Regions from separate parts of the Pseudonocardia sediminis genome, predicted to be linked through region 1. Evidence: predicted binding sites of a transcription regulator. Region 1 holds the regulator's gene; each other region holds the start of a gene.
The links. Region 1 encodes LexA, which represses DNA repair genes until DNA is damaged. Its sites were predicted from a motif close to CGAACACGTGTTCG; they were not measured.
Positions count from the first base shown of each region.

Region 2: dnaB (replicative DNA helicase) is a predicted target of LexA. The motif match lies at 2,998-3,011, and genes of this name have one in related genera.
Region 3: ruvC (crossover junction endodeoxyribonuclease RuvC) is a predicted target of LexA. The motif match lies at 2,051-2,064, and genes of this name have one in related genera.

Region 1 covers NZ_SHKL01000001.1:1,805,433-1,811,373, forward strand. The annotation lists gene hflX (GTPase HflX) at 1-349, shown strand, start outside; gene EV383_RS08590 (hypothetical protein) at 847-1,467, shown strand; gene lexA (transcriptional repressor LexA) at 1,523-2,254, opposite strand; gene EV383_RS08600 (hypothetical protein) at 2,465-2,914, shown strand; gene EV383_RS08605 (hypothetical protein) at 3,051-3,599, shown strand; gene nrdR (transcriptional regulator NrdR) at 3,986-4,474, shown strand; gene EV383_RS08615 (vitamin B12-dependent ribonucleotide reductase) at 4,586-5,941, shown strand, end outside.
Region 2 covers NZ_SHKL01000001.1:6,479,000-6,484,940, reverse strand. The annotation lists gene EV383_RS30380 (deoxyribonuclease IV) at 1-348, opposite strand, end outside; gene rpsF (30S ribosomal protein S6) at 800-1,114, shown strand; gene EV383_RS30370 (single-stranded DNA-binding protein) at 1,125-1,673, shown strand; gene rpsR (30S ribosomal protein S18) at 1,752-1,988, shown strand; gene rplI (50S ribosomal protein L9) at 2,001-2,447, shown strand; gene dnaB (replicative DNA helicase) at 3,042-4,454, shown strand; gene EV383_RS30350 (DUF3040 domain-containing protein) at 4,519-4,851, opposite strand; gene EV383_RS30345 (dTDP-4-dehydrorhamnose 3,5-epimerase family protein) at 5,014-5,604, opposite strand; gene EV383_RS30340 (class I SAM-dependent methyltransferase) at 5,919-5,941, shown strand, end outside.
Region 3 covers NZ_SHKL01000001.1:3,234,004-3,239,944, reverse strand. The annotation lists gene ruvB (Holliday junction branch migration DNA helicase RuvB) at 1-718, opposite strand, end outside; gene ruvA (Holliday junction branch migration protein RuvA) at 765-1,370, opposite strand; gene ruvC (crossover junction endodeoxyribonuclease RuvC) at 1,367-2,035, opposite strand; gene EV383_RS15025 (alpha/beta hydrolase) at 2,276-3,385, shown strand; gene EV383_RS15020 (TetR/AcrR family transcriptional regulator) at 3,395-3,946, opposite strand; gene EV383_RS15015 (amidohydrolase family protein) at 4,020-4,991, shown strand; gene EV383_RS15010 (amidase) at 4,996-5,941, opposite strand, start outside.

The sequences.
Region 1 (5,941 bases):
GAACAAGACCGACGCCGCGGGTGACCTGGCCCTGGCCCGGCTGCGCGGGGCGCTGGCCGGCGAGGCCGTGTTCGTCTCGGCGCGCCGCGGCGACGGGATCACCAAGCTGCGCGACCGGATCGCCGAGCTGTTGCCGCACCCGGAGTACGAGGTCGACCTGCTGCTGCCCTACACCGAGGGCGGCCTGGTCGCGCGGGTGCACGACGAGGGCGAGGTGCTGTCCGAGGAGCACACCCCGGAGGGCACCCGTCTGCACGCCCGGGTCAGCCCGGAGCTGGGCACGGCGGTGTCGGCGTTCGTCACGGCCGGGACGCGGTCCGTGGCCGGTTCCGGCAAGTCGCGGCCCTGAGCAGGGCGTTCCGTAGCGGTTCGACGCTCGTTCTGGCCGCCGCCCTCCTCCTGACCACCCCGGTCCCGGGTGGGGCCGGAGCGGCGTCGGCGGCGACCCCTTCGCCCGCGCAGCCCTCACCCGGGCCGGGATGCACGATCACCGACGACCGGCTCGACGAGCTGTCCGGCCTGATCTCCGACGGCGGTCCGGGCGGCGGCCGCGGCGGCGGCCCCGGCGGCGGCGGGGAGCTGTGGGGGATCGTCGACAGCGGCTCGCGATCGGTCGCCTACCGCATCGACCCGGCGACCTGCGCCGTCACCGGCACCCGCTCCGCCCGGATCGACCCCGCCGACGTCGAGGACCTCGCCCTCGGCCCGGACGGCGCGCTGTGGCTCGCCGACATCGGCGACAACGCCGGCCGCCGGGACTCGGTCGCGCTGATCGTCCTGCCGCGCACCGGCCCGCCGCGCCTGTACCGGCTCACCTATCCGGACGGGCCGCGCGACGCCGAGGCGATGGCCGTCGGCGACGACGGCGTCCCGGTGATCGTCACCAAGGCCTCCGGCGCGGCCGGGGTCTACCGGCCGTCGGGCCCGCTCGCCGAGCCCGGGCCGACCCCGCTGGTGCGGGCCGGCCAGGTGGTGCTCCCGGTGTCGTCGACGGCCGGTGGCCCGCTCGGCGGGATCGGCAGCCGCACGGTCACCGGGGCCGGGTTGAGCCCCGCGACCGCGACCGGGGGCCGCGCGCTCGCCCTGCGCACCTACACCGACGCGTGGCTGTTCCCGCTGCGCGACGGCGCCTCCGCGGACGCGATCGTGACGGCCCTGACCGGGGCACCCGTCCGGATACCGCTACCGGACGAACCGCAGGGCGAGGCGGTCGCGCTCACCGGTGACGGGACGCTGCTGTCCGGGTCCGAGACCCGGAGCGGGCGTCCGGCCGGGATCCGCACGGTGCCCGGTGCGGTCGCCGCGGCCCTCGCCCCGGGCGCGGCGGCACAGGCGCAACCGGCGCAGGCACCGCCGACCCGGACGTTCCCCACATGGCTGCCCGCCGTCCTCGGCGGTGCCGTGGTGGTCGTGCTGCTGCTGGGCGCCGGCGTCGCGATGACGGTGCACGGCCGGCGCCGCCACTGACGCCCCGCCCGCTCGGCGCTGTTCCCTCCGGTGAGGGCACGGGGCGACAGGGGCGTCACAGGCGCCGCAGCACCGCCACGACCCGGCCCAGGATGGTTGCGTCGTCACCGGGTATCGGCTGGTAGGCCGCGTTCGCCGGCATCAGCCAGGCGTGCCCGTCCTTGCGGCGGAACGTCTTCACCGTGGCCTCGCCGTCGATCATCGCGGCGACCACCTCGCCCTGCTCGGCCACCGGCTGCTGACGCACCACGACCCAGTCGCCGTCGGTGATCGCGGCCTCGACCATCGAGTCGCCCTTGACGTTGAGCAGAAACAGCGTCCCCTCGCCGACGATCTCGCGGGGGAGCGGGAACACGCTCTGCACGGCCTGCTCGGCCAGGATCGGGCCACCGGCGGCGATGTCGCCGAGCAGCGGCACGAACGCCGGGGACGGCCGCTCGGACCGCACCGCCGACGGGTCGCCGTCGTTCTCGGAGCTCTCGCCGGTGTCGGGGCTGCGCACGTCGACCGCACGGGTGCGGTTCGGGTCCCGGCGCAGGAACCCCTTCTTCTCCAGCGTCCGCAGCTGGTGGTGCACCGACGACGTGGAGGTCAGCCCGACCGCGTCGCCGATCTCGCGCACGCTCGGCGGGTAGCCGAAGCGCTCCACCCAGTCCCGGATCACCGCGAGCACCTTGCGCTGGCGGGGGGTCAGGGCACGCGTGTCCGCCGCAGGATCGGGGAAGTCACGCACGTTCCCGGCCCCGGGACCGGCGGTCGTGCCGGTTCCGGACTCGTCCGCTGCCATGCGATCTCGCCTCCTCAAGGATTCGTTCGAGTTCGAACGGTAGTCGCCACCGGCACGATCGCCAAACACATGTTCGAACGACACGCCGGTATGTCGTGGATTTCTGTCGGGGCTCGGTGGTAGACACTCGCACGAGCGTTCGATCGAACATCAGTGCGATTCGTCGACAGGAGCCCGGTGCGAGAACCGGGCCCGGTGAGGGGCAGGGCCGTGATCACGTACGAGCTGCAGGAGACCCGCGACGTGCCCGTCGACGGTCGCCGCCACCCGTCCGTCCGGGTCGCCGGTGCCGAGGACGTCCGTGACATCCGGACCGCGCGGTCCGTGCGGTCCGGCGCCGGTCGCCGTCCGGCGTCCGGGGTCGCCGTGGTTGCGCGACAGAGGACGTCGGTTCGCCGGGACCGCCCCGTCCCGGCGCGGACCGCGCCCGGCCGGACCCGGTCCGCCGCACGCGGCGTGGCGCTGTGCCCCGGTCCGGTGCCGCTCGCGCCGCGCGCCGTGGTCTCGGCCGCCCGGTACCGGATGCGCCGTCTGGTCGCGGGGGCGGGCCTGGTGCTCGCATCGGCGGCCGTGGTGTTCGGGCTCGGGCTGCTCGCCGACGCCTCGGCCGCGGCGAACGGTGCTCCGATCGCCCCGGTGACCGTTCTCCACGGCTTCTGACGACGGGCGCGTGCGGCCGCCCACCCGTTTTTGTCGGGGGTCGCTGTTACACCTTTCGCACGCGCGTTCGACCGGTCCTCGGTGGCCGGTGCGGTGGCGACGAGGAAGCGGCGACGGGTAGCACTGCGGAGGGGTCATGGAAGAGCTCGACGTGATGGTCCGGACCGGCGGGGAGATCCCCCGGCCGCGGACGGGGGCCGACCGGCGCCGCCGGCGGACCCGCCGCCGGGTTCCCGTCGCCCGGCGGTCCGGGCCGGGCACGGCCACGGTGACGCCGCTCGCGCCCCGGCGCCGGGTGTGCGTTCCCGGGCCGGACACGGCCGGCGCCCCCGGTGCGGTGCCGGTCCCCGTTCTGCCGGCCGCTATCGCCGGTGCCGCCGCGGTGCCGGAGCGGGCGCCGCGGACGCGGGCGTGCCTGGTGCCGGCCCGCACCGCCGGACACCGGACGAGGGGTCACCGCGTCCGGACGCGCACCGAACGGTTCCTCGTCGGGCTCGCGACGGTCCTGTGCTCCGCCGTGGCGGTCGTCGTCCTGGGCCTGCTCGCCGACGCCTCCGCCGGGCGGGTCGACGCCCCGGGCGTCGGTGTTCCGTCCCCGGAGCCGGGGTACTCGGCTCCCGCGTGGTCGGTGCCGTCGCCAGGGTCGGACGGCGTCGTGCCGTCGGGTGTGGGGTCCTCGCGCTGACGCGCGCGGTCGGGCCGCCCGTCGGGCCGCCCTGACCGTGGTGCCCGGGTCGGGACGCCGGACCGCCCGGGGGCTCGGGCGACGACCCGCCCGGCGCGTCACCCCGGCGTGTCCCCGATGCGACCGGCGGGCGGACGGCCTCCGCCGGGTGCTGCGGACGGCGCCCCCGGGAAGGACGACCCGCTGAGCTGGGCGGACGTTCCGGCGGTCCCGGCCGAGCTGCTACGGCGGCCGATCACCGGTGTGCGACGCTGCTGCGCACGATCGGGCGAAGTGATGCGGGGAATGCCATCGCTGGTGGCGCACCCCTACATGTAGGGGTTACATTCGTGTCGTTCTCCCACAAGTTGGGGACATGATCAGGAGTTCGGGAGGGGAGTTCGCGCATGCGCTGCCCGTTCTGCCGTCACCCGGACTCCCGTGTGATCGACTCCCGGACCGCCGACGACGGGACCGCCACGCGCCGTCGCCGGTCGTGCGCCGCCTGTGCCAAACGGTTCACCACGGTCGAGGAAGCCGTGTTGGCCGTCGTCAAGCGCAGCGGGGTGACCGAGCCGTTCAGCCGCCCCAAGGTGGTGAGCGGCGTCCGGAGGGCGTGCCAGGGCCGGCCCGTCGACGAGGACGACCTGCAACAGCTGGCACACAAGGTCGAGGAGTGCGTACGGGCGGGCGGTGCGGCCGAGATCCCCAGCCACGAGGTGGGGCTGGCGATCCTCGGACCGCTGCGTGAGCTCGACGAGGTCGCATACCTGCGCTTCGCGAGCGTCTACCGCGCGTTCTCGTCGATCGAGGATTTCGAGAAGGAGATCGCCGACCTGCGTTCTGCGGCTGCCGGGGAAGCAGTCGACGGAACAGGTGGCGCCCCGCCGGGCTGAGTGAGCCGGAGGGGCACGGTGTCGGGTGCGGGAAACCGTGGACGGCACCGCGGTCCGCGCTGCCCTGAGGGCGCGGGCTCAAGGATTCGTCGACAACGGAAGAAGACGTTCATGACCGAAACCGTCGGGGGCCCGACGGCGGCCGAGCAGGCCGCAGACGCTGCAACGAACGGAGCCGGCACCCACGGTGCCGCGGAGCAGGGGAAGACCCGCACCGCCCGCTCCGGCAAGAACGGGGCACGCGCCGCGGACAAGGGCGGCCGCGCCGGGCTGACGGTGGGACGTGTGTTCACGACCGCCGGGAGCCACCCGTATGACGAGGTGACCTGGGAGCGCCGCGACGTCGTCATGACGAACTGGCGCGACGGCACGGTCAACTTCGAGCAGCGCGGCGTGGAGTTCCCGTCGGACTGGTCGGTGAACGCGACCAACATCGTCACGAGCAAGTACTTCCGCGGCGCCGTCGGCAGTCCGCAGCGCGAGTCGAGCCTGCGCGACCTGATCGACCGCGTGGTCGGTACCTACCGCCGCGCCGGCATCGAGAACGGCTACTTCGCCACCGACGCCGACGCCGAGATCTTCGACCACGAGCTGACCTGGATGCTGCTGCACCAGGTGTTCAGCTTCAACTCGCCGGTCTGGTTCAACGTCGGGACGAGCTCCCCGCAGCAGGTCAGCGCCTGCTTCATCCTCTCGGTCGACGACACCATGGAGTCGATCCTGAACTGGTACCGCGAGGAGGGCCTGATCTTCAAGGGCGGCTCCGGTGCCGGCCTCAACCTCTCCCGCATCCGCTCGTCGAAGGAGCTCCTGTCCTCCGGCGGCACCGCCTCGGGTCCGGTCTCGTTCATGCGCGGTGCCGACGCCAGCGCGGGCACCATCAAGTCCGGCGGCGCGACCCGTCGCGCGGCGAAGATGGTCGTCCTCGACGTCGACCATCCCGACATCGAGGAGTTCGTCGAGACCAAGGCCAAGGAGGAGGCCAAGGTCCGGGTGCTGCGCGACGCCGGGTTCGACATGGACCTGGGCGGCTCGGACATCACGTCCGTGCAGTACCAGAACGCCAACAACTCGATCCGCGTGAACGACGAGTTCATGCGCGCGGTCGAGGAGGACGGCGACTTCGGCCTGCGCGGCCGGATGACCGGTGAGGTCATCGAGACGGTCAGCGCGAAGAAGCTCTTCCACGGCATCGCCGAGGCGGCCTGGAACTGCGCCGACCCCGGCATCCAGTACGACTCCACGATCAACGACTGGCACACCTGCCCGGAGTCCGGCCGGATCTCCGCGTCGAACCCGTGCTCGGAGTACATGCACCTGGACAACTCCAGCTGCAACCTGGCCTCGCTGAACCTGATGAAGTTCCTCGGCGACGACGACCAGTTCGACGCCGCGACGTTCGCCAAGGCCGTCGAGCTGATCATCACCGCGATGGACATCTCGATCTGCTTCGCCGACTTCCCGACC
Region 2 (5,941 bases), 4.7 Mb from region 1:
CTTGCGCCAGTTGTCGATGCCGACGGCCGGGTCCTCGTCCTTGGTGACGTGCCCGCCGTGCACGACCAGCCCGAACGCCCCGACCTCCTTCGCGACCGTCGCGTGCTGGGTGACGATCTTGCGCGACGGGATCCGGATGCGGTTGTTCGGCGAGGCGACGTTCGCGACGTACGGCGCGTGCACCACGACCGCGACGTCGGACGCGGCGAGCTCGGCCGCCCGTGGGTGCGACGGCGGCTTCTTCCAGCCCTGCGGGTCGGACAGGAAGATCTGCACGACGTCCGCCCCCACCTCGGCGGCCTCGGCCAGCGGGTCCTCGGCGTCGCGCACGTGCGCTCCGATCTGCATGGGCCCACGCTAGCGAGCACCACCGACAATCCCCCCGCCCCGCCCCGCCCGACGGTCCCGCGGGGTCCCCTCGCTCACCCGGTGGTCCCGAAGGATCCCCTCGGGACGTCGGTGCGTCGTCGCGGAACGGGAGCCGTGGCGCCCGAGGTCGGCCGACGGTGTCCCAAGGGGTCCCCTCACCCCTGCCGGCGTCTCGAAGGTTCCCCTCGAGGCTCCGGCGTCTCGACGGCTTCCTCGGGGCACAGGTGGTCCCTCCCCGAGGCACGGGTCGTCAGCCGGGATGTGGGGCGGGGGCGTACCCGCAGGTCGGGTGCGGTGTGGGCGCTGGTAATCTCGATCGGTCCCCCGGGACGGCGCCTGCATGGGAGCCGTTTCTGTCGGGGGGCACTGAGAACCTCCTGTCACGGCACCAGCCGTGGCCGTTTCTGTCCATAGGAGGTGAGTGGTTCTCATGCGTCATTACGAGGTCATGGTCATTCTCGACGGGGGCCTGGACGAGCGCACTGTCCAGCCGTCGCTCGAGCAGTTCCTCTCCGTCGTCAAGAAGGACGGCGGCTCGATCGAGAAGATCGAGGTCTGGGGCAAGCGCCGTCTCGCCTACGAGATCAACAAGCAGGCCGAGGCCATCTACGCGGTCGTCGAGATCACCGCGGAGCCCGCGACGGTCACCGAGCTCGACCGTCAGCTGGGGCTCAACGAGTCCGTGCTGCGCACCAAGGTCCTGCGCAAGGACGTCACCCGCAGCCCGGCGCCCGCCGCGGTCTGAGGGGGTCATCATGGCCGGCGAAACTGTGATCACCGTGGTCGGCAACCTCACCGCCGACCCGGAACTGCGTTTCACCCCGTCCGGTGCCGCGGTCGCCAACTTCACCGTGGCGTCCACCCCGCGCACGTTCGACCGTCAGACGAACGAGTGGAAGGACGGCGACGCGCTGTTCCTGCGCTGCAACGTCTGGCGTCAGGCGGCCGAGAACGTCGCCGAGTCGCTGACCCGCGGCGCACGCGTCGTGGTGCAGGGCCGGCTCCGTCAGCGCTCCTTCGAGACCCGCGAGGGTGAGAAGCGCACCGTGGTGGAGATGGAGGTCGACGAGGTCGGCCCCTCTCTGCGCTACGCGACGGCCAAGGTCAACAAGGTCAGCCGCGGCGGTGGCAGCGGCGGCTTCGGTGGCGGTGGCGGCGGTTACGACGGTGGCGGCAGCAGCGGCGGCGGAGGCGGTGCCCAGCAGGGCGGCGGTTCCGGCGGCGGAGGCGGCTACGACGACCCCTGGGGCTCGGCCCCGCCGGCCGGAAGCGGCCCGGCGGCCGACGACGAGCCTCCTTTCTAGAGACGACGACCCCTCTCTTCTCGAGAGACACAGCCTGTCGCCGGCGACGGCGGCACCAGATCCACCAGGAGCACCACCATGGCCAAGGCCATCGTGCGCAAGCCGAAGAAGAAGGTCTGCGCGTTCTGCAAGGAAAAGGGCCAGGCGATCGACTACAAGGACACCGGCCTGCTGCGGAAGTTCATCTCCGACCGCGGCAAGATCCGTGCCCGCCGTGTGACCGGCAACTGCCGTCAGCACCAGCGTGACGTGGCCGTCGCGGTCAAGAACTCCCGCGAGGTCGCTCTCCTGCCCTACACCTCGACCGCCCGCTAAGGAGGCCCTTCCATGAAGCTCATCCTGAACGCGGACGTGCCGAACCTGGGCGCTCCCGGCGACATCGTCGAGGTCAAGGACGGCTACGGCCGCAACTACCTGCTCCCCCGCAACCTCGCGGTGGTCGCCACCCGTGGCGCGGAGAAGCAGGTCGAGCAGATCCGCCGGGCGCAGAAGACCCGCGAGATCCGCGACCTGGGCCACGCCCAGCAGGTCGACAACCAGCTCAAGGAGCTGAACGTGACCGTGTCGGCCAAGGCCGGCGACAACGGCCGTCTGTTCGGCTCGATCACCCCGACCAACGTCGTGGACGCCGTCCGCGCCGCGGGCGGTCCGACGCTCGACAAGCGGTCGGTGGACGTGCCCGGTCAGATCAAGACGATCGGCAAGCACTCGGTGCAGGTCCGCCTGCACCCGGACGTGACCACCGATCTGCCGATCGCGGTCGTCACGAACTGATCGACACCGTTCGGCGGCTGTGACCGACCGAATACCGAGCGTTACCGAGGGCGGTGCCCGGAGCGAGAGCTCCCGGCACCGCCCTTCTGCGTTGTCCGACACCGGGAGTGGTCGCCGTGGACACGTTCGGAGGAGATCAACCGTGAGCCCGGGGGCCTCGCGACACGCCGTGAGGTGACGCGGGTTTCTGCCGACGGACCTGTGGACGCGCCGGGCGGCGAACGGTCGATCCCGGGCTCCGACACGCTGAATCATGGACGAAATCCGACACGCCGCCGCATCTTGTCCACAGCTGTCCCCATGCCTCTGAGCTGGGAAGACGTCCGATTTTGCGATGTTGTCCCCAGACTGTCCACATGCCGGTCCCCCGGTACTCCAGGCAACCGGTCCGTCCGTACACATTCCATCCCCAGGACGGTGCACACGACGCTTTGATCGCGGGTGCCGGAGCGACCTAACCTCGCCCGGTCGGCCCGCGCGACGGCTTCACCACGCCCGCGGAGCCGGCGTCCGTCGACGTCGGATTCCCGGCGTGCCGTCCCCGGCATGTCGAACCGATGTTCGATACGATGAGTTCCGGGGGTGACGCTGCGTATGGCCTTGACGGATGACCGTCCGGCAGGACGGCCACGTGCGGTCCGCGACGGTGAGCAGTCGCAGAACGGCGGCGGTGCGGGTCAGACGTTCGACCGCCAGCCGCCGCAGGACCTCACCGCGGAGCAGTCGGTCCTCGGCGGGATGCTGCTGAGCAAGGACGCGATCGCCGACGTCGTCGAGGTGCTGCGGCCGGAGGACTTCTACCGGCCCTCGCACCAGACCGTCTACGAGACGATCCTCGACCTCTACGGTCGCGGCGAGCCGGCGGACGCGGTCACCGTGTCCGCGGAGCTGCAGCGCCGCGGCGAGCTGGTGCGCCTGGGCGGCGCGCCCTACCTGCACACCCTGATCGCCACCGTGCCGACCGCGGCCAACGCGGCCTACTACGCGGAGATCGTCGGGGAGAAGGCGATCCTGCGGCGCCTCGTGGAGGCCGGGACGCGGATCGTGCAGCTGGGCTACCACGGCGCCGACGGCGGCGAGGTCGAAGAGGTCGTCGACCGGGCCCAGGCCGCGGTCTACGAGGTCACCGACCGGACGACCACCGAGGACTACACCGTCCTGGAGGAGCTCCTCCAGCCCACGATGGACGAGATCGACGCGATCGCCTCCCGGGGCGGCATGTCCTCGGGCGTGCCGACCGGGTTCGCCGATCTCGACGCCTGTACCAACGGGCTGCACCCCGGGCAGATGATCGTCGTCGCGGCCCGTCCGGGTCTGGGCAAGTCGACCCTGGGCCTGGACTTCGCCCGGTCCTGCTCCATCAAGAACGGCCTGACGAGCGCGTTCTTCTCGCTGGAGATGAGCAAGTCCGAGATCGTGATGCGCCTGCTCTCGGCGGAGGCGCGGATCCGGCTGGCCGACATGCGCGCCGGCCGGATGTCCGACGAGGACTGGACGCGGATGGCGCGGCGGATGTCGGAGATCTCCGAGGCGCCGCTGTTCATCGACGACTCGCCGAACCTGACGCTGATGGAGATCCGGGCCAAGGCGCGACGGCTCAAGCAGCGCAACGACCTGAAGCTGATCATCCTGGACTACCTGCAGCTGATGACGTCGGGCCGCAAGGTCGAGTCACGTCAGCAGGAGGTCTCGGAGTTCTCCCGGCAGATCAAGCTCCTGGCCAAGGAGCTCGAGGTGCCGGTGGTCGCGATGAGCCAGCTCAACCGTGGTCCCGAACAGCGCACGGACAAGCGTCCGATGCTCTCGGACCTGCGTGAGTCGGGATCGATCGAGCAGGACGCCGACATGGTGGTCCTGCTGCACCGCCCGGACGCGTTCGAGCGCGACGACCCCCGGGCCGGTGAGGCGGACCTGATCCTGGCCAAGCACCGGAACGGGCCCACCAACACGATCACGGTGGCGCACCAGCTGCACTACAGCCGGTTCACCGACCTCGCACACGGCTGACCGGCCCGGGCCGCGCCGGGCGGGAGGATCCGTCCGGCCGGAGCGGCAGCGGGGGCCGGGAGACTCAGGCGAAACCGGCCCCGCGGCTCGGTGCGGACGTCGCCGCGATCCCGAGCGTCAGGACGGTGAGCACCACGCCGGCCACGACGACGGCCATCGCCCCGGCGGCCGCACCGGCCAGGAGCATGATCAGGCCTGCGGCGAGCAGGACGCAGGGCAGGGCACCGGCGGCGTGCATCGAACGCTGCGACACCCCGTCGCGGCCGCCCAGGGTCTTCGGGGCCCGCACGGGGCGGGCGCGTCCCAGGGACCGGAACCGTGCGGCGAGGCGGGGGTCCTCGTCACAGAGCTGCCGCTCGATCAGGGCGAGATCACGGCGTTCACGGTCACTGAGCACGTCTGGAAACCCCTTGGGTGGCAACGGTCGCATCGAGAGGCCGGTTGTCCTGGGGCGTCGTCGATCCGGGCCGAGCCTGGATCGGATGCTACGTGACCGGATCGTGACCTACCTGTCGACCCCGCCTCACCTTCCGGATGGTGACGGAAGCCACGGGGCGTGCTACCAGCTCGTGAGGCCCAGCGCGTCCGTCCGGCGGCGGGGGTCGACGTCCAGACGGGCGCAGAGTTCGGTCCAGCTGCCCGCGGCGAGATCCTTCTCGCTCATCGTCCCGACCGGCAGCGGCCAGCGGATGCCGAGGTCCGGGTCGTCAAACCGGACGGAGACGTCCTCGCTCGGGTCGTGCGGGGTGTCGATCCGGTAGCAGGTGTCCACGGTCGGGGTCAGCGCCTGGAAGCCGTGCAGGCAGCCGGCCGGGATGTAGAGCTGGCGCATGTCGGTGTCGTCGAGGAGGAACGAGGCGACGCGGCCGAACGTCGGCGAGCCGGGGCGGGCGTCGATGACGATGTCGTGCATCGCGCCGTGCGCGCAGCGGACGAGCTTGGACTCGCCGGCGCCGAGGCGGCCGTGCATGCCGCGGATGACGCCCTGCACCGAGCGGGACTGCGAGTCCTGGACGAACCGGCCGGTGTCGACGCCGTGCGCCGCCGCGATCGCGGCGTCGAGGGTGGCGGTGTGGAAGTCGTCGTCATCGGCGTGCGGGGCCGGCACGAACTGCACGACACCGTCGATGACCGTCCGGTGAACCTGCATGCCTGACCTCCGAGTTCCGTCCGGGCGAGCCCGGACCCGTCGCTACGCGCCGTCGTCCCGACCGGCCGCCGACCGGCGGCGCCGGTCGTTATTGCATCGCTGACGACAACGAATGCGCCGCCGCGTAGTCACGGACCGCGAGGGAAATGGTCCATGTGGGTGCACGCTCCGTGGTCGGCCGCCCGGCGTCGTGCGGTCCCGAACCCGGACAGAACGGTCCGGACGGCTCCCCTACTATCGGGGATAGTCGATCGAGATCCCGCCAGCCGGGCGCCGGTCGTCCGACGTCCGAGAAGACCCGGAGCGAGGTGGCCATGCCGGTTCCCACGGCGACGCA
Region 3 (5,941 bases), 1.4 Mb from region 1:
CGAAGTCGCGGACCCGGCGCAGCAGGCGGTTCGCGATCCGCGGGGTGCCGCGGCAGCGGCCGGCGATCTCCTCGGCGCCGTCGGCGCGCAGGTCGATCTGCAGGATCTGCGCGGCGCGGCGCAGCACGAGCTCCAGCTCGTCGGGCTCGTAGAACTCCATGTGCGCGGTGAAGCCGAACCGGTCGCGCAGCGGGCCGGTCAGCGACCCGGCCCGCGTGGTGGCCCCGACCAGGGTGAACGGCGCGACGTCGAGCGGGATCGACGTCGCCCCGGGGCCCTTGCCGACGATCACGTCGACCCGGAAGTCCTCCATCGCGAGGTAGAGCATCTCCTCGGCCGGGCGGGCGATGCGGTGGATCTCGTCGATGAACAGGACGTCGCCGGGCACGAGGTTCGACAGCATCGCGGCCAGGTCCCCGGCGCGCTCCAGAGCCGGTCCCGAGGTCAGCCGCACCGAGACGCCCAGCTCCGCGGCGACGATCATCGCGAGGCTCGTCTTACCCAGCCCGGGCGGGCCGGAGAGCAGGATGTGGTCGGGCGGGTCGCCGCGGCGGCGCGCGCCCTCCAGGACCAGCTCGAGCTGCTCGCGGACCCGGGGCTGCCCGATGAACTCGGTGAGCACCCGCGGGCGCAGCGACACGTCGAGGTCGCGGTCGTCGGGGTGCGGCTCCGGGTCGACCTCGCGGAGCTCGTCGGCGTACGGGTCGTCGTGGACCACGTCCTCACCCCCGTTCACGGTGTCGCCCCTCGCACCCGCGAAGGGATCACCGCGAGCGTCCCAGGGACGACAGCGCCGCCCGCAGTAACCCCGCCGCGTCGGCGTCCGGCGTCGCGGCCAGCACGGCGTCGACGGCCTGCTCGGCCGGGCGGGCGGTGAAGCCGAGCCCGACCAGCGCCTCGACCACCTGATCGCGCTGCCCGAGCACCGGGGTGGGCGCCGACGTGACGCCGCCCGCGGCGACCGGGGACGGCGCGGTGATCTTGTCCCGCAGCTCCAGGACCAGGCGTTCGGCGCTCTTGCGGCCGACACCGGGGATCCGCGTGAGGACGGCCAGGTCGCCGTCGGCCAGTGCTCGGCGCAGCGTGTCCGGCTCCAGCACCGCGATCGTGGCCAGCGCGAGCCGGGGACCGATGCCCGACACCGTCTGCAGCAGCTGGAACAGCTCGCGCTCCTCGACGTCGGCGAACCCGAACAGGGTCAGCGACTCCTCGCGCACGATCAGCAGCGTCGCCAGGCGCGCCTCGTCGCCGCGGCGGAGCCCGGCGAGCGTGTTCGGGGTGGCGTACACGGCCAGGCCGACGCCGCCGACCTCGACCACCGCGTGGTCGAGCCCGATCTCCAGCACCGGGCCGCGGACCGAATGGATCACTTCTGACGTCCGTTCGTCGTACTCGTGGGACTCGTCGAACCGGGCGCCGCGTCACGAACGCCCGTTCGACCGCGGACGGTACCGCGGGGGTACGACACCCCCGGTCGCGACCGGGCGGCCTCGGCGAGCCGGGCCTTGTGGACCTTCGCCATCTCGTCGGCGCGCGCCTTGGCCTCGGCCATCCGGTCCAGCATCGGGGCCCGCCAGCAGTGGCAGATGGCCAGCGCGAGCGCGTCCGCGGCGTCCGCGGGGCGCGGGGCCTCGGCGAGCCCGAGCAGCCTCGTCACCATGGTGGTGACCTGCTCCTTGCCCGCCCGGCCCTCGCCGGTGACGGCGGCCTTGACCTCGCTGGGGGTGTGGAACGCGACCGGCAGCCCGGCCCGCGCCGCGACCAGCGCGACCACGCCGGACGCCTGCGCGGTGCCCATCACGGTGCGCACGTTGTGCTGGCTGAACACCCGCTCGATGGCGATCACGTCCGGCCGGTGACGCTCGACCCAACGACCGACCTCGTCGGCGACACCGAGCAGGCGACGTTCCAGCGGCATGTCCGGGGCGCTGCGGACGACACCGACGTCGACGCAGGCCACGGTGCGCCCGGGTCCGCCCTGGACGACCCCGATCCCGCACCGGGTCAGTCCCGGGTCGACACCGAGCACCCGCACCTGGACCCCCTCCGCCGAACAACGGTTCGAGCTTCGGAGGCTACCGGCCGCTCCGGCGCCGCCCGCCCGGGACGCGCCGGACCGCCCGGGTGACCCCGCCCGGGCAGGACGGGCGCGCCGCGCCCGTCACGTCGGGGGCCCCGCGTCGGGCGGACCCGGCCGGGCGGGACCGGGCCCGGCGCGCCGCCGCTCGCAAGGGGTGGTGAGCTGACCGTGTCGATCGAGATCCCGGGAGGACCTGTGACGGCCTGGCTGCTGCGGCTGGTGGGCGGGCTGTGGTGCGTCGGCCTGCTCGTCGTCCTGCTGGGGGCGTTCGTGCCGCGGCTGCCCGTCGTCGGGTTCCTGGGGTCGTTCGTGACCGGGCAGTACCCGGTGCACGCCGCGCTGGCCGCCGTCCTCGGCATCGGGATCGGGGCCGGCGCCTGGGCGACCGGGGCCCGCGGCACCGGCGTGGCGACGACCGTCGTGTCGGTGGCGACCGTCGTCGGGATGGTGGTCGTGCTGAGCAGCCTGGCCGCGACGGCGCGCGCCGAGTGGGTGCGACTGGACTGGGGCGCGGCCCTGACCACACCCGGGCAGCCGGACGGGCACCCGGACCTGACCGCGGAGTACACGCCGGGCCGGTCGCTCGACCTCTACCGGCCGTCCACGGCGGGGCCGCACCCGGTCGTCGTGTGGCTGCACGGCGGGAGCTGGGTGCGCGGGGAGCGGACGGACCGGACGGCGCTCAACCGCTGGCTCGCCGACCGCGGCCACGCCGTCGTCGCCGTGGAGTACCGGCTGCCGCCGCCGAACCCCGTGGGTGAGGACCAGCGCCGCGACGTGGCGTGCGCGGTCTCCTGGGTCCGGGCCAACGCCGCGGCGCAGGGCCTCGACGCGGGCCGGATCGTCCTGGCCGGGCAGTCGGCCGGGGCGACGCTGGCCCTGAACACGACCTCGGGACTCACCGACGGCTCGCTGCGCTGCCCGGGAGACCCCGCGCCGCTGCCGTCACCACGCGGGGTGGTGGCCTACTACCCCGCGTCGGACCTGCGCCTGATCGCCCCGGAGCTGCAGGACGCGCTGTTCGGCGGGCCGGGCGACGAGAATTCCGCCCTGCGCCGCGAGCTCTCCCCCGTCGACCACGTCCGCCCGGGGCTGCCGCCGACCCTGTTGCTGCTCGGCTCGGCCGACCACTTCGTGTTCGCCGACCGGGTGATCCGTTACGACCGGCAACTGCGCGACGCCGGCGTGCCGGGGCGTCTGCTCGTCATCCCCTACGCCGACCACGTCTTCGACCACCCGTTCGGCAGCCCCGGCGCCCAGATCACCCGTCCCGCCGTCGCGCGGTTCCTCGACGACCTGCCGTGACCTCCCGGGTCACCGCCGCTCGGGGCCGAGGGCGGCGGTCACCCACGGCCGGAGGACGTTCTCGACCTGGTCGTCCGAGATCTCGGCCAGCGCGTCCAGGGAGAGGAAATGGCGCGCGATCGTCAGCCCCAGGATGCTGCTGACGGTCAGCGCCGCCCGCAGCTCGGCGTCCTCACCGATCGCCGCCCGCGTCAGGTTGGCGACCCGCTCGTCGAGGAACGCCTTCATCGACGCGGCGGCCTCGGGCGCGGTGAGCATCGACCGCACCAGGGCGCGGGTCTCCGGCGGGAGCTCGCCGAGACGCACGTCGAGGACGTCGAAGAGGTGCTCGGCGACGTCGCCGTCACCCGCGTCGCCCTCGAGCCGGGTCGCGACCGCGAACAGGTCGTTCTTCGTGCCGTAGTGCTGGATGACCAGCGACGGGTCGACCCCGGCCCGCGCCGCGATCGCGCGCACGGTGGTGGCGTCGAGGCCGTGCTCGCCGAACTCGGCCTGGGCGGCGGAGAGGATCCGCTGGGCGGTCGCGGCACGCCGGGCGGCGCGGGACGTCGGTGGGCTCACGGCGTTTGACTCTACAGTCGTTGAGCGAGTAGTCCTAGGTCCCGCTCACCGGAACACGAGTCGGAGGAGTTCGATGAGGGTCGTCGCGATCGAGGAGCACTGGACCACCCCGGGGATCGACCGGGCGCTGCGTGCCGGCGGCCACGACGAGAGCGTCGTGCTGAACGACCGCGGCGACATCCCCGAACGCCTGCTCGACATCGGTGAGCAGCGGATACGGGTGATGGACGACGCCGGCGTCGACGTCCAGATCCTCTCCCTCGCCCCGCCCGGCACGCAGGGGCTCCCGGCCGCGGAGGCGGCCGCCCTGAGCCGGGACGCGAACGACCGCGCCGCCGAGGCCGTCGCCCGGTACCCGGACCGCCTGCGGGCGATGACGACGTTGCCGACGTCGGACCCGGACGCGGCGGTGGCCGAGCTTGCGCGGACCGCGGACGCGACCGGGCACGTCGGGATCATGTCCTACGGGCGCAGCGGCGACCGGCCGCTCGACGACCCCGCCCACGACGAGCTGCTCGGCGCCGCCGCCGCGCTGGGGCGGCCGGTGTTCCTGCACCCCCAGATCCCCTCGGACACGACCCGGGACGCGTCCTACCGCGGGTTCGACGCGACCGTCGAGCTCGCGCTCGCCACCTTCGGATGGGGGTGGCACCTCGAGGCGGGCACCGCGGCGCTGCGGCTGATCCTGCGCGGCACGTTCGACCGCCACCCGGACCTGCAGCTCGTCCTCGGCCACTGGGGCGAGATGCTGCTGTTCGCCCTCGACCGGGCCGACAGCCTGTCGAACGTCGCCGGCCACCTCGACCGCCGCGTCGCCGACTACTTCCGGACCAACATCCACATCGCGACCAGCGGGATGCTCGCCCCGCGCCTGCTGCGGCACGCCCTGGAGTACACGACCGCCGACCGGATCCTGTTCTCCGGCGACTACCCGTTCCACCGCGGCACCGCCGACGAGCTCACGGCCCTGCTGGAGACGCTGCCGGACCAGGACGACCGGGAGCGGATCGCGCACGCCAACGCCGAGACCCTCTACGGCCTGTAGCGGGCTACGGGGCCGGCCAGGGGCGCGGCGGCGGGGACAGCATCTCGTGCAGGCGGGCCAGGGTCAGGACGCCGACGTCGTCGAAGCGCGGGCCCACGATCTGCAGCCCGATCGGGAGGCCGTCGCCGGTCCAGCCGCAGTTCACCGACACGGCGGGCTGGCCGGACATGTTGAACGGCACGGTGAAGCCGATGTGCTCGAACGGGCGCTCGCCGTCGTCGGAGGGGAAGGCCTGCTCGACGCCGAACGCCGGGATCGGTGCGGTCGGGGTGAGCAGGTAGTCGATGCCCTCCCACAGCGTCGCCGCGGCGCGGGCCATCGCGTCCATCTGGCTGAAGCCGTGGAAGACCTGCTCCCCGGTCAGCTCCTGACCGGTGCGGGCCCAGCGCAGGATCTCCGGGAGGACCTTCGACGCCCGCGCCGGCGGCAACGCGGAGACCTCGGCCCAGGCGCGGGCCCGCCAGAAGCGGTCCAGGCCGTCGAGCATCTCACGGCGCAGGAGCGGGCCGACCGGCTCGACGTCCGCTCCGGCGTCGGCGAACCGGCGGGCAGCGGCGTTCACCGCGGACGAGATGTCCGGCTCGACGGCGAACCCGACACCGGAGTCGGCCATCACCCCGATCCGCACCCCCTCCAGCCGCGTCTCGTCCGCCCGGGCGACGGCGTCCCAGTCGAGGTCGGCGGGCGGCAACGACGTGTGGTCGCGCGCGTCGGGGGCGGAGACGACGCGCATCAGCACCGTCGCGTCGTCGACGGTCCTGGTCAGCGGCCCGATCGCACGCCCGTAGTAGGGCGGCACGACCGGGACCCGGCCGTGGCTGGGCTTGAACCCGACCAGCCCGCAGCAGTGCGCGGGCTGACGGACCGAGCCGCCGATGTCGGTGCCCAGGTGCAGCGGCCCGTACCCGGCCGCCGCGGCCGCACCGGCCCCGGACGACGAACCGCCCGGC